DNA from 3 places in the Alteromonas australica genome. Region 2 is predicted to be linked to each of the others. Evidence: predicted binding sites of a transcription regulator. Region 2 holds the regulator's gene; each other region holds the start of a gene.
The links. The regulator sigma-54, encoded in region 2, starts transcription at its own class of promoters, with help from an activator protein. The targets are predictions, from matches to a motif close to GTTGGCACGNNNNTNGNNT.
Positions count from the first base shown of each region.

Region 1 (5,119 bases), 830 kb from region 2:
AAGTCAGGATCATTGCCCCAAGCTAAATCAAAATCATCTTTTAATTCAATTAATCCAGCCATGGCATACGCGCTTGAGCAATCCATACGTAATTTACCGTCTTTATCTCTGCGCATAAAACCGAATTGGGGATCGACCGCTTGATTAACAACGGTAATGTTCAGGCCATACTTTTCTGCAATCTTAGACCAGTAACCTACTCCCGCACCACCTAGGGGATCGGTGCCAAGTTTAAGGTTGGCATCGGCAATGGCTTGCATATCTATCACGCTGGCCAAATCGTCGATGTAGGGTTCCATAAAATCTTCTTCGCGCACCAAGCCTCGTGCTTTGGCTTGGCGAATATCTACCCGTTTTACTGCCACATTTCCATCAGCAATAAGCGCATTTGCGCGATCTTGAATTTGTTTGGTGACGTCGCTGTCGGCTGGGCCGCCATGGGGAGGGTTATACTTAAAGCCGCCATCTTCTGGAGGATTGTGTGACGGTGTAATCACAACACCATCGGCTTTATCACTGCTATTGCGGTTGTGTCGAATAATGGTACGAGAAATAACCGGTGTAGGCGTATACCCCATACTTTCGTTGTCACTGCGCTGAATAACAACATCAACCCCGTTAGCACCTAGCACTTCTATTGCCGTTATCATGGCCGGTTCCGACAAGGCGTGGGTATCTTTACCTACGTAAAGTGGGCCCGTAATACCTTCTTGCTCTCTGTACTCAACCAAAGCTTGGCAAATTGCCGCAATGTGGGTATCAGTGAAGGTAAAATTAGCCGCGCTGCCTCGGTGCCCTGACGTACCAAAACTTACCGCTTCACCGGGTGCAGAAGCGTCTGGCTTATAGCTGTAATATTGACTTACCAATGCGGCAACATTGATAAGTTGTTCGGGAGCGGCAGCTTTACCTGCTTGCGGATGTAATGCCATGAAATCGTCCTTATTCAGTATTGACTGTTTTTATTTACCTTCCGGTGCAAATCGGTTCACCACCGTTTCAACTACCTCTGGTGCGTAACCCAGTTTACGCAAAACTTGTTCCAGCATGTTTACTTTCTTTGCCGTATTGTTGTTAGTCACAACCCAATAGTCGCTATCAGGTATGGCTTTCGGATTGGTACTGCTGCCATTTTCAAGCAAAGCTTCTTTGCTTTTTGCGAAGTAAGTTCTGTTTTTACCCACAATAGACTCAACCTGACTAAAGCTATTCGCGTTGAGTTTGTGCGCTGCACTTAAGATAAACAAGAATTGATCAACGCGCTTGGTGAAGGTTGCAAGCGCATCCTGTGACACCGCATCGACAATATCGTTTTTCTTGTGCGTTTGAATATCTTCTGAAACAGGCGCTTGCGGAGATGGCTTAGCCGTGGCTGCTGCCTTCGGCGTTCTCGCTGGGGCTGCCGTTTTTGTGGGCTGCTTTGGCGCAGCCGCGGTCGTTTTCTTAACGGCGGGTGCAGGCTCTACTGCCTCCGTGGCTTTAGGCGTTTCTACCTTAGGGGCTGCGGGTGTCGCTTGTGGTGTATTTACCGCTGCGCCATCTTCAGGCAACAATAACCTACGAAGAATTTGTGATGCACTCTCGCCAATATGCTTGGTTTGGCTAGCGATAAATGCATATAAATCGTCATCTATTTCAATGCTTTTCATAACTACTTCCTTAACATGAGGCACCATTATAGACAACCCAACTCGCTAACGCAGCACTATTTATGATCTGGTGAGTATTTTATCCATTAGGTGAAAACCGATTCACCTTGGATTTAAGATTATGCGTATTAAACATGACAATAACATGTAACTCAGTGCCAGGACGTTGTAGAAAATACCATGACGATATTCATGAGTGCTTTGCACTTCCCCCTCTTTAGCGGCGAGTAAGCTTTGCTTCCTTGACGTTATTTATGTGTTCATATTGGTGCATCCAAGGCTAATTTTGCACCAAGTTCGAAAAGAGCGGGTGTCCTCGCCTTGTTTCCATCGCAGATATCACAAATACAACCAATTGAAATAAAACGAGTAAATATAAAGTTAATGGCGATGGCATTAATTTCGCTTAGTAATAATCACTTGTACTCGCACTGACTTACAATGACGTAAGTGCTTACATCGATGTAAGTAATAGCGGCTACATGAGGAATCTGCACTGGTCACCCGCAGTACGTGCATTCACAATTTGTTTATTCGGATAAAGACGTCCATAGCACTTTTCTTCATTGAAGAGCGCTGTGGACGTCTTTTTTCGTTTTAGGCAGGTGAAAACGGCAGTGACTTACATTTAACTGAACAACAACAAAGGTAATTAACTATGGCGTATTTACAACCCGCTGAATTTGCCACAAAAATGGTAGATGCAGGTGAAGCTAAAATTTACATGTCTACCCGAGACACTCTCATTCGCGCATTTATGGCTGGTGCTATACTGGCTCTAGCGGCTGTCTTTGCTATTACCGTTGCCGTGCAAACAGGGGTGTTCCTCATTGGCGCCGTTCTCTTTCCCATCGGCTTTTGTATGCTGTACTTAATGGGCTTCGACCTACTCACCGGTGTTTTCATGTTAACGCCACTGGCGTGGTTAGCGAAGCGGCCCGGCGTAACGCCCTCACAAATTCTCCGTAACTGGGGGTTTGTTTTCTTGGGTAACTTTGCAGGCGCACTCACCGTGGCCTTTATGATGTCGTACATTTTCACCATGGGCTACAACGTCGATGGCGGCGCTATTGCCACTAAGGTAGCCAGCATTGGTGAAGCAAGAACCTTAGGTTACGCTGAACACGGCGTGGCTGGCTGGATCACCATCTTTATACGCGGAATGCTATGTAACTGGATGGTGTCATTAGGCGTTGTGGGCGCGATGATTTCAACACATGTAAGTGGCAAGGTGTTGGCAATGTGGTTCCCTATCATGCTGTTCTTCTTTATGGGTTTTGAGCACTCGGTTGTGAACATGTTCCTGTTTCCATTTGGTTTAATCATGGGCGGTGACTTCTCAGTGATGGATTACTTCGTATGGAACGAGATTCCTACAGCCTTGGGGAACCTGGTTGGCGGCTTAGCCTTCACTGGCTTAACCATTTATACCACCCACGTGAAAACTGCACCTAAGCGCAAAATTCCGGTAGCAGGTAAACCTGCGACTAAAGCCGCGGTAGTTTAACGCTCAGATAACCGCCGGCCATTCGCTGGCGGTTTTTACTTATGAAAAACCAACTCACCACACTTACCTACAGCGAATATTCTAGCGCAGGCGCTAAACCAATTAATCAAGATGCCTGTGGCTGTCATATTATTGATGTCGCAGCGGTTACATCAAACCTTAGCCAGCAATTAAAAGGCCATTGCTTTGTCCTCTCAGATGGGATCAGCAGCAGTTCGGTAAGCCAAGTCGCGAGCGACCTCGCTGTGAAAACGTTTTTAGAAAGTTACTATCTCACGCCAGATACCTGGACAGTCATTCAAAGCGCGACCACGGTGATTCGCAATATCAACGCCACCCTTTATCGACGTACTCAAGATAGCCCTTATTGCTACTCGCCAGATAGAGGGTATGTATGTACCTTTTCCGTGATCATTATTAAGGGAAACAACGCCCATATTTTTCACGTGGGCGATGCATGTATTGGTATTTTTAAAGCAGATAATTATGACATTATTACGTCCGCCCACCGCACGGTAGGCGAGCATGGTGGTAGCTTTCTCGCGAATGCCTTAGGGTTCAAATCAAAACTGGATATTGAATACCACAGCATTGGGTTAGAAACAAAAGACACCCTGGTCATGATGACAGATGGCGTGCATGAATTTGTGCCAGCGCATCAATTAGGCGAATTGGTGCTCGGGGAGTCTCTCAATAACACCACTGCCGAACGTATTGTAGATTGTGCAACCGCGAATAAAAGTGATGACAACCTGACTTGTCAGGTGATTACAATTGATCAACTGGCTAACGCGCCGCTCGCGATAGAAGACACCCCACTCCCTTTGGCGAACGCATTAGAGGAAGGCGCAAATTTAGATGGTTACCTTATAGAAAGGTTACTGTATCAATCTGCACGCAGTGCTTTGTATTTAGCTAAAGAGACAAATACACAAGAAAGGTTAGTCATAAAAACCTTAGCCACCGAACTTGCCCAAAGTGAAAAGCAAGTGACGTTATTTAGCCTTGAAGAATGGCTGGCAAAGCGGATAACTAACCCCCACGTGATTAAAAGCCCTCCCCGCAAAACTGCACCAACGCAGCAGTATAGTGTGTTTCAATACGTCGAGGGCCAAACCCTTGCGCAATGGTTAGTTGATAACCCTACACCGAGCGTCTCTCAAGTGCGGGATATTGTGGAACAGATAGCCAATGGCTTAAACGCTATTCACCGTGAAGGTATTTTGCATCAGGATATTCGCCCAGAAAACATCATGATAAATAGCGCCGGTAAATGCACGATTATCGACTTGGGCGCAGCCTATGTGGCAGGAATAAGCGAGTTAAACCAAGACGAAAATGGCGATCAACACGTACTAGGTACCGCCACTTACAGTGCGCCTGAATATTTTCTCGGTGATACCGGCCGAGAAGTCTCTGATTTATTTTCATTAGCGGTACTTACGTATTACATGCTCAGTGGCCGATTTCCTTATGGCACAAATGTGGCCAAGGCGCGCACGATTTCAGCCCAGCAGCGTCTGCGCTACCACAGTGTGTTGTCACCGCATCGAGAAATCCCCCCTTGGTTAGACGATACACTTAAACGGGCATTGCAGGTGAACCCAGACAAACGGTTTCAGGTTATCTCTGAGTTTGTTTACCACCTTTATAACCCTACATCGTCTTACTTAAATAAAGGCCGTTTACCCCTTATCGAAAAGCACCCTATTCGTTTTTGGCAGGGCTTGTGCCTTGCTTTAGTCATAAGTCATTGCGTCACCATAATTTTGCTGAGCTCGCAGTAAAGCTCTTTAACAACATAGAGGAAATATTATGATTACCAGCCGAACCCAAGTTACCGATATGATCCAGTCAGCAAAAGTGCTCAAGGGCATTAAATGGCGTCAAGTTGCTGAGGTTGTTGGACAGTCGAAGGAATGGAGCACCGCGGCCTGCCTTGGTCAAATGGCCATGACAAAAG
Region 1 covers NZ_CP008849.1:1,689,140-1,694,258, reverse strand. The annotation lists gene pgm (phosphoglucomutase (alpha-D-glucose-1,6-bisphosphate-dependent)) at 1-932, opposite strand, end outside; gene seqA (replication initiation negative regulator SeqA) at 963-1,649, opposite strand; gene EP13_RS07540 (formate/nitrite transporter family protein) at 2,308-3,156, shown strand; gene EP13_RS07535 (bifunctional protein-serine/threonine kinase/phosphatase) at 3,198-4,943, shown strand; gene cynS (cyanase) at 4,972-5,119, shown strand, end outside.
Region 1: a site for sigma-54 is predicted at 2,039-2,057, ahead of EP13_RS07540 (formate/nitrite transporter family protein). Genes of this name have one in related genera too.

Region 2 (5,119 bases):
CCCTGTCAGGTGTTTTAAATCAGGCTCCCAATGAGGGTTAGGGAGAAAACGGGCGTCGAAAACATAATCGGCATCTTTAGGAATACCATGTTTGAAGCCAAAGGATTCAAATACCAATACCAGGCGAGAACTCTTTTTACCTAAAATTCGCTCACGTATTAATTCAGCAAGTTGGTGAATGGTCAGTTTATCGGTATCTATGTATAAGTCTGCTCGTTCAATCACAGGAGCGAGTAAAGCGGCTTCCGCTTTAATAGATTCAGACAAAGACTTATTCAGTTTTGCCAATGGATGTAATCGTCGGGTTTCACTAAAGCGTTTGACGAGAATGTCGTCACTGGCATCAATGTAGACGATGGTCATGGACCAAGAAGAGGGAAGGTAGTCGAGTATTTCAACTAAATCGTCTGGGTTTTTGGGTAGGTTACGTACATCAATACTTACAGCAACTTGATCGTATTCGTCGACTACCGTATGGGTAAGGGTAGGTAATAAATTGACGGGAATATTATCTACGCAATAATACCCTAAATCTTCCAGTGCCCGTAAAGCAACAGACTTCCCTGACCCCGAACGACCACTAATAATAATTAGTTTCAATTGGCCTCTCCCTTAAGATGGCATTAGAGTTAGCTTAGCGCTGCAATAATATCGTCGCTATTGGTGGCACGCCTAATTGCCTTCACGGTCTCTTTGTCACTCAATTTACCTGCAACCGTGGCTAGGGTTTGTAAGTGCCCCTCGGTTTGCTCTTCTGGAACCAATAAGGCAAAGAAAATATCTACCGGTTGGTTGTCCAGCGCGTCAAAGTTGATGGCAGGGTTACTAGTTACAATAATGGCGATAACACTTTCCAATCCTGCCAGTCGACCATGAGGCAGTGCAATACCATTTCCAATACCCGTACTGCCCATTCTCTCGCGGTTCAATAGGCTAGTGAGTACTGTCGTTTCATCAATATTATCGTTGTTTTTGGCAGCGATATTACTGATGATCTCTAGAATTCGTTTTTTGCTGTTACATTGAACCGCACATTCAGTGCGGTCCAAACTTACGATTGCTTGAATTTCCATAAGCGTGAGTTAATGCTTTTTCAGCTTTTCCTTATGCTTTATGACTTGCCTGTCTAGTTTGTCAACCATGCTGTCTATTGCTGCATACATATCAGTATTTTCAGAGGAAGCAAAAACCTCAGCGCCACTTAAATGCATGGTCGCTTCGGCTTTCTGATTAAGTTTTTCAACATTGAGAATGACATGCACATTAGAAATGTGATCAAAGTGCCTCTCTAGTTTGCTGAACTTGGTATCGACATAATTACGCAAAGAGTCGGTGATTTCGACGTGATGACCAGTAAGGTTGATTTGCATATTTCGTCTTCCTTATATTTATGAGCCAGTTAAAGTAAGCTCTTTCGCTGGTTAGACGGTGGAATCGACAATGATTCCCGGTATTTTGCTATTGTCCGCCGGGCGACTTTAATGCCCTGTTCGGCCAACAATTGAGCAATCTTGCTATCACTTAGTGGCTTGCTTGGCGTTTCAGCCGCTACAAGCTTTTTAATCAGCGCGCGGATGGCAGTAGATGAACACTCACCCCCAGACTCCGTGGCAACGTGACTAGAAAAGAAGTACTTCAATTCAAATATCCCACGTGGGGTATGCATATACTTTTGCGTGGTGACACGTGAAATGGTGGATTCATGCATATCAACCATTTCAGCAACATCGTTAAGCACCATGGGCTTCATCATTTCAGGGCCATATTCAAAAAAGCCCATTTGTTGCTGCACAATACAATTTGCAACCTTCATCAAGGTGTCGTTTCTTGATTCAAGACTTTTAATAAACCATTTTGCTTCCTGCATATGAGAGCGAATGAACTGCGAGTCGCTACTATTTTTCGCTCTTCTGCTCATGGCCGCATATTGCTGGTTCACACTAAGTTTAGGCAAGCTATCTGGATTAAGTTCAACCACCCAACGACCATTTTTCTTGGTGACCGAGACATCGGGTATAACATACTCAGGCTCTTTAGTGATAAGAGCGCTACCTGGGCGAGGATTCAATGTTTGCAACAAGCGCATAGCTTCGCGTAATTGATCTTCTTTAAGACGGCTTTTACGCATCAGCGTACGATAGTCTTTGCTACTGAGTAGGTCTGAGTATTCTTCTATCAGTTGTTTGGCTTCTTTTAACCAAGGCGTATCATCTGAAAATTGGCGAAGCTGAACCATCAAGCATTCTTGCGGTGTACGAGAGCCTGAACCAATGGGGTCGAACATTTGAATGCGTTTTAACACACATTCTACTTCGTCCAATTCAACCGGCTCTTCCATATCTTCGGAATTTACAGAATCTAAAATGTCGTCAAGGGTGACGGTAAGATAACCAGACTCGTCAATTGAATCGATAATAGCCGTTGCGATGGCACGGTCAGTATCTGAAAAGTGGGTAAGACGCATTTGCCATAGCAAATGTGCTTGAATGTCTTCGGTGGTTTCGCCTTGGAAAATCTGCTCATCGTCATTATTCGAGGGCCCAGGGGCGGGTGCAGAAGACGCTGAGTAATATTCGTCCCACGTGCTGTCTATGGGTAATTCATCAGGTAGGTCATTCTTCTCTAATGCGTCACCGGCTTCAAGCGTATCGCTTGATGCGGTAGTAACGGCGTCTTGAGCGACGTCATCCCCGTCGATATTGTTTTTCTCTAATTGAGGCTCATCACTGCCTTCTTCTACTTCAAGTAGAGGATTTGAGTCTAGGGCTTCCTGGATCTCCTGTTGCAGGTCGAGCGTTGACAGCTGCAGCAGTTTTATCGCCTGCTGTAGCTGAGGTGTCATGGTAAGTTGTTGACTGAACTTTAACTGTAAAGATGGTTTCATCTACGTCTTATTTACTGTGCTCTTATTGTGAATATACCAGGTGCATAATTTGAAAAATGACAATTCTGTTACATTAACTATAGCCTGAATTGTTCACCTAGGTATACATCCCTTACTTTTTGATTACTTAAAACCTGCTCTGCCGTTCCTTGGGCTATTAATTCACCGTGACTCACAATGTAGGCTTTTTCACATACATCCAATGTTTCTCGTACATTGTGGTCTGTAATGAGGATACCGATACCTCTATCACGAAGGTGCTGTATTATCTTCTTTATATCATTAACCGATATAGGATCAACACCAGCAAATGGTTCATCGAGTAAAATAAATTGCGGATTGGCTGCTAGCGCACGCGCAATCTCTACGCGCCGGCGTTCTCCACCTGATAAACTCATTCCTGTACTATTACGTATATGGTTAATATTAAATTCATCAAGAAGGGCGTCGGCTTCTTCTTCCTGTTGTGATGAATTTAAATCTTTTCGTGTCTGTAAAATCGCCATGATGTTTTCAAACACGGTTAGCTTGCGAAAAATAGAGGCTTCCTGTGGCAGGTAGCCAATGCCCTTACGTGCGCGTTCGTGCATAGGCTGGTGGGTGAGCTCACCATCATCAATGGTGATTTTTCCCTTATCTAGTGGCACAAGACCCACAATCATGTAAAAGGTGGTGGTTTTACCTGCGCCGTTAGGGCCTAATAAGCCCACGATTTGCCCGGTTGAGACCGACAAACTAACGTCTCTCACTACTTGGCGAGATTTATAGGCTTTGGCTAAGTTACTTGCGCTTAGTGTTGCCATGGTTAGTTATCGTCCTCGTTATTCTCGTCTTCTTTCGCCTTCTCATCGGTCAGCTTGCGAATCGCTTCTGGTCGAAAAACGGTGGTCACTCTGCCTTCATCATTGTCACCGCTGCCGGTGGCAAGAAGCTGTTCGGTAATCATGTCAAAGGTGATTTTATCGCCTTTCACAGAACTGGTGTCTTGTTGCAGCTCTGCATTGCCGTCTAACGAGAGAGTGCGATTAACCACTTCATAGCGAATTTCATTGGCTTTGGCTGTTACCGGGGTGCCGTCTTCTAAGGTTTGCGAATAACTTGCTGGCGCGCCTCTGGCGATGAATATCTCACGGCCTTCGCCTTCTGTTGCAACCACTTCCACTTCATCTGCGTTAATCACTAACGTGCCTTGGGAAATACGCACGTTATCCTTAAACAACGAGGTTTTATTCTTACCATCAACAAACTGCGATTTAGAATCTACCTTTATCGGTTTGTTAAAGTCGCTTTCTGTCGCCGACGCTGTAACTGCAAAAAAACCTAAAATTAGGCTAGTTGCTAGGGGAATAAATGGTTTGTACATGGTCAATTAGCTCATATTCCTGGGTACGTAAATTAGCGTTAAACCCGTTGCTATTAATTACATATCGCAAGCCTCGAATTTCCACTGGCTCGTCAGAAGCCATTTGCTTGCTGTTCAAATTGATTTCTATAAACGCCGTTTGTATGGTTCTTACAAAATCATCTTGGCTTTGGTTTTCAATTAAAACATTATTTTCTAATTGAATTAATTCGTTATTGTACAGCGTCCCTTCAACGGCGGTGACTTCCCACGGTGCTTTTGCATTGTCGCTATATAAGGTATATCTGGGCTGTTGAAACAAAACAAACCCCAATTGATCGTAGTGTTCCATTGCGCGCGCAAATACTTTGTGATTTAACGCTCCGTCTTTGTCGTATAAGGTGGTGGTGATATTTTTGGCTGTATATGCAGGCTGCAGCGCGTCTAGGCTTTTATCTCTTGCCAATGTTGGTTCTTCTTTCATCCAGGTTGGCAAGTACATTAATAAGGCCAACGTAAAAAGTGCAGAAATACTCAACCCTAAGCGATTAAAGCCAAATAAGTTCATACACTGGCTCCGTGTATGCCATGCAATTTGCCGTGCACTTGTAACAAGGTATCACAAATTTCTCTCACTGCACCAAACCCGCCGCGGGTTTCCAACACCCAATTGGCTTGGGCTTTCACCGTCGGGTGGGCATCGTTAACTGCAATTTTAATCGCCGCGTGTTCGAACATGCCGGTGTCTGGCATATCGTCACCTACCGCAGCAACGTGCTCACTGGAAAGGGACAACGAACGCATTAAATCTTGTAGGGCGTCAGCTTTGTTTTCTTCACCTTGAATAATAGGGTCAACATTCAGTGCCTTCATTCTATTTTCAACAATAGCAG
Region 2 covers NZ_CP008849.1:858,782-863,900, forward strand. The annotation lists gene rapZ (RNase adapter RapZ) at 1-600, opposite strand, end outside; gene ptsN (PTS IIA-like nitrogen regulatory protein PtsN) at 630-1,073, opposite strand; gene hpf (ribosome hibernation promoting factor) at 1,083-1,370, opposite strand; gene EP13_RS03740 (RNA polymerase factor sigma-54) at 1,400-2,884, opposite strand; gene lptB (LPS export ABC transporter ATP-binding protein) at 2,962-3,687, opposite strand; gene lptA (lipopolysaccharide transport periplasmic protein LptA) at 3,690-4,247, opposite strand; gene lptC (LPS export ABC transporter periplasmic protein LptC) at 4,216-4,794, opposite strand; gene kdsC (3-deoxy-manno-octulosonate-8-phosphatase KdsC) at 4,791-5,119, opposite strand, start outside.

Region 3 (5,119 bases), 610 kb from region 2:
GTGTTTCTTGCGGCGTCACCTCAGCCGTTTTAGATTCTGACAGGACACTACACGCTGACGTCAACGCAATCGCCAGCATCAATACTATTATTCTCATTTTATTTTTCCTGTTGCGGAATTGTCACTCTAAAGCATACATCGGCATAGTCTACATCAACTACCTTAACATCGCCGTGCATTAAGCGCGCACAATCGGCAACTATCGACAACCCTAGTCCTGTTCCAATAACATTGTCGTTTCTAGGCTCCGCACCTCGTGTGAAAGGTTCAAAGAGGGTAGCCACCGAGGACTGAGGAATTTTTTTGCCTCGGTTGGCAACGTCTAATACAGTGAACTTGCCCGCTTGATAAATATGTACGTTGATGGGTCTACCCAATGCACCATGTGCCACAGCATTGGACACCAAATTATCAAGAATTCGGCGAAATAATTCTTCATCAATCCATGCGCTATCTACATCAACATTCACGATGACTTCACGTTCTTGCAATGCCAGTGCATAGTCTTCCAAACAGGCATCCACCAGCTTTTTAGGTTGCGTTTGCACGTGTTTGGGTTGCGCTTGTTGCAATAGTAAGTTGTAGTCTAATAGCTTTTCCACCAAGGTATTCAGGCGTTGCGTACTGCCGGTAAGTAACGAAAGCACTTCCTGCTGAGCATTATTTAATTCACCCACCACATTTTCAGACAATAAACTACACCCCTCTTTAATACTGGCCAGTGGCGTCTTCAGCTCATGGGCTGCATGGCGCAGTAATGCGGTTCTGATGTGTTCTAGCTGCTGAAGCCTGTCATGCAACCAGTGAAGATCTTTTTCAACGTCAATCAGCTCTCTGGGGGCGTGGCGCGATAATGGGGGCAAGTCCCCTTTTTGGTGAGCCACAATACGAATAATCTGCTTTAATTTATTGACTGGATTAACAATAAGTTGGCTGCCAAGTAATATTAGCAACAAAGACACACTCACCAGCATGGCTGTTGACCACGCTTGCTTCGCTTGCATGGCGTTTAAATCGTCTTGCTGAACTTTAACGCGGTTTGCAATGGCATTTTCAACTTCCCCTCGTAGCGCAGTAACGCTACTGGACACCGACGCTAAATAGGCATTTAGTAAGAGTTGATCTTCTATATTTCGATAGTCTGATAGCTGAGACAATTGTTCGAAGAGCGGGTCACAAGTGGCAGGAACCGACAGTGCTTGGCATAAATTATCAGCCGCCACTGCGAATTGGTCGAGGGCGTTATCAGACAGCGCAGCGACTTTTTCATTTCTAATCACCGTAAATTGACGAATACTACGCTCTAGTGCCGTCACCGCACCATCCAAACGCTGCATATCGCCGACCACGTCTACCACATAACGGGTTTCTAACGTGGTCATTTTCCCCACTTTCGCTAGATCACTTTGACTTTGCCAAAGCAATGCAATGAGTGGAATAAGTGCCAGTACAAAGCTGCCTAACGTAAGTTGGCGTAGCGAACCGAATTGAACCAGACGTTCGCCAAACGAGAATTTGTCGATCAGAACCTTATCCTTTCTAAATTATTACCTTACCGATAAAATGTGTCGGGAAGGTCATCTGCCCTACGGGACTAATCCCCCGCTTTGTTAGGAGCGGTACTGCCTGGGGTGAGTTTACTTTTTGCCAACTCAGTTTCCGTTAATTTGCCATCTTCGTTGTCGTCAATTAATCCGAAGTTACGCAAAAGCTCAGTATGACGTACCGCTTCTTTCAGTGATATGACACCGTCTTTATTAACGTCTAATTGCTGCATTAACCGTTGTGCGGCGGTGGCGTTTGCCTCTGCCACCATAATCCCTTGAAGGGCTGCTATGGTAAGTAACAATAAAAATACTTTCTCTCGCCGTTTCATCATGAATCCTCCGCATTGCTGCATATCTATAAATCCCTTATTGCGCTCTTCTTTTTACTCAACCCCTGGCGCGTCACTCATTATTAGCATAGCTAATTTCGCGCCAATGCAAAATAAACCATAAATAATAACAACTTAACGCCCACCTTTCCGTTTAACGCTTAACACTATGTCTCTTATTGGTAACACTTTCACCCATAGTTGTGTAAATCGGGAGAGCCTGAAACACAAACACTATTGCTTATTCACCAAAGCGGCAACATCAAATGCGGCGGGCATTTCAAGTAAAGTAGAAAGGGGGACAGGTTTACTGAACATATAACCTTGAATTTGATCACACCCGTGTACGGTGAGATATTGCCACTGGAACGGACCTTCAATGCCCTCTGCACATACACTCAAAGATAGCCGTTTAGCTAAATCTATAATTGCCCCCGTCACCAGTTGGCTGCGCTCAGAGGTTTCCAATTCCCGTATAAATTGCTTGTCTATTTTTAATGTATCTATACTTATTTGCGTAAGATAACTTAACGATGAATAGCCGGTTCCAAAGTCGTCCAACGCAATCGCACAGCCCATATTACTCATCCGTTTAAAAAACTTATTGGATAACGCAAAGTTTTCTAGATAGGCCGACTCTGTCACTTCAAATTCTACGTATTCGGGATTAACCTGATACGATTGGAACACCGTATAAATATTATCGAATAGATGGCTGTTGCGTAAATCATGCCCTGATAAATTAATGGACACCCGAAACCGCTTATTTAGCCACTGCCGTAAACGGGGTAAATCTTCACTAACACGCTCTATTACCCATTGCGTTATGGCACTTATCTTTCCGCCTTGTTCAGCAATTGGAATAAATTCACTCGGCATTACCATACCGAATTCTGGGTGTTCCCAACGTAGCAAGGCTTCTAAGCCCACTATCTCAGCGTGCTTATTAACCTTAACTTGGTAGTACACCTCAAACTCGTTTTGGCTTAGGCTTTGCTCAATGGCGTTCGCTAAATGCAACTTCCGCTTATGGGAAGCCACCATATCCAAGGTAAATACGGTAAAACTGCCCCGCCCTTTTGCCTTTGAACGGTACATTGCTAGGTCAGCATTACTCATTAACTCACTTAAGTTGTAGTGCGCATCTGCTGCTTTGGCGATACCAACACTAACCCCCACCGTCAGCGACAAGCCTCTTAGGTTGAAAGGTTGTTCAAATGCAGCAATAAGACGAGAGGCTAAACTTTCAATACTGGCATCTCTCACATCGCGGTCAGGTAAAATAAGAAACTCATCGCCGCCTAAACGCGCCACAAGATCCCCTTCGCGAACCAGGTCGCTCACCCTATCTGCCACTTCAATAAGAATTAAATCGCCGGTTTCATGACCTAATGAATCGTTAATGCCTTTAAAGCCATCTAAATCAAAAAACAGCAAGGCTAAATCATCATTGTTACGCTTTGCTCTGGCTAACTCTAGTTTAAGGTTATCAAGTACAAACTGGCGATTGGGTAAGCCGGTTAAACTGTCATAATTCGCTAATCGAGACATTTCGTCTTGCTGTTCAATTAATATTTGTTTTTGTTCATGATTAATAAGTAGCTCTACTTCAATCATTTCAAGCAAGCGGTTAATGCTGTCGCCAAGGGCTCCCACTTCGTTGTTGTCCACTAGGTGGTTTCTAAGCGCATAGTCTTTTGTTTCGATGACCGAGTGCGTAAACGACGTTAAATTCGTCAGCGGCTTTAGTAAACGGTGTATCCAATACAAACTGCAAAGTACGCAAAACAACCAAAATGCAAAAACAAGCGGAAAGATTTGCCAAAGTAATGAGGAAATACCGCTAGACACCGACGATTTGGTATCAAAAAATAAAACCAGATACCCATCGGGGTATATGTCTTCCCCAATCGTATGCCTTACCGCAATTGCATGCTGATCGTACGAGCTGCCCTCTGGTAAGGCCTGAACGTCAGCCTGTTGAAAGAATGGCTCGATAAGCCGTTGGCCTACTCGCCCAGCTTGTTCTTTTATGAGTGTAGCGTCGCTGTTATAAATACGGGCCCCAATAAAATGGTCATTGGTGCTGAACAGAGAAACAATTGTTTGGGTAAATTCTTCAGGCAGGTTTACATCTGTCATGTGGGGCTGAATCATCGTCGCCACCGCTTCACTATAAGTGCTGGCATGCTCTTTCGCTGACGCCACATAGGTGATTTTGTGCTCGCTGACTGCCAACCACAGAACTAATAACGCCATTAAAGACAACGACACTGTGATGATAATACCCACAGGCCCTTTGATAGACTTAAACACTTAAACGTCCTCATCTTTCTGCCCGTTTAACGTGTTTTGGGTCAGAAAAGCTACTGCAACTTAAAAAATACCAACTATTGACTAATTGACAAGTAAAATAAAGCCGACGTTTATAGCATATTTTAAATTAAAAGGTGAATGTTTAGCCGTTTCATCGCAAGTTTGGGTTGATATTCGTCAACCCAATAAGGAGGGATTCGGGTTATTCGTATTTATACTTACACTTCACCATCGGTAACCGCCAATTTGGTTTTAATAAATTGACTATGGGGTATGTGAAGCAAGTCTGCAATGCGACGAATAGTATGTTCTTCAATAGGCGCAATCGCGTTGTCTGCATAGGCGACTTCCCACAAACTTTTTAATATGGTGTGTTTTTGCTGATTGTCGCAATGCGTATTAATGACTTGGGTAAATTGCACCAGGTCTACCGCTTCCTCAGCAGAAGCCTGCCCTTCTTTCGCTAAGGTCGCCAGGGCTTCTTGGGAAAGGGAAAATTGCCTATAAAGCTGTTTCTTATAAGCTTCTAACTCAGCCTCTTCGATGTTTGTATCTGCGCGTATAATCTCACTTAATAGTGAAGCGGTAGCAAGTTCCACGGTAAGCTCAGGTTCTTGTGTGGACGCATGAGACTCAAATAATTGCAGTAACGAACGCAACATAACGGTTTACTCCTAACTTTACTCAATTCGTTTTCACTACATATCACAACTTTGAATAAATACGCCGCGTATGCGCTCAAAAGTAGAGATACATCGTTCAGTTAGTAACGTTTGTCTTTAGTAAACAGATTATTTTGCTGCCACCTTCTTCAAAGAGAATGTCATGACATAAGCTTTTTATCAGCGCTAACCCACGTCCAAACGTCGCTTCTTCACTGGGTTGAGGAGAAGCCTGGTATTCAAAGCCTTCACCGCTGTCTTTAAC
Region 3 covers NZ_CP008849.1:1,472,801-1,477,919, reverse strand. The annotation lists gene EP13_RS06520 (hypothetical protein) at 1-97, opposite strand, end outside; gene EP13_RS06515 (sensor histidine kinase) at 99-1,496, opposite strand; gene EP13_RS06510 (EF-hand domain-containing protein) at 1,595-1,879, opposite strand; gene EP13_RS06505 (putative bifunctional diguanylate cyclase/phosphodiesterase) at 2,111-4,192, opposite strand; gene EP13_RS06500 (tellurite resistance TerB family protein) at 4,411-4,854, opposite strand; gene EP13_RS06495 (ATP-binding SpoIIE family protein phosphatase) at 4,952-5,119, opposite strand, start outside.
Region 3: a site for sigma-54 is predicted at 1,966-1,984, ahead of EP13_RS06510 (EF-hand domain-containing protein). Genes of this name have one in related genera too.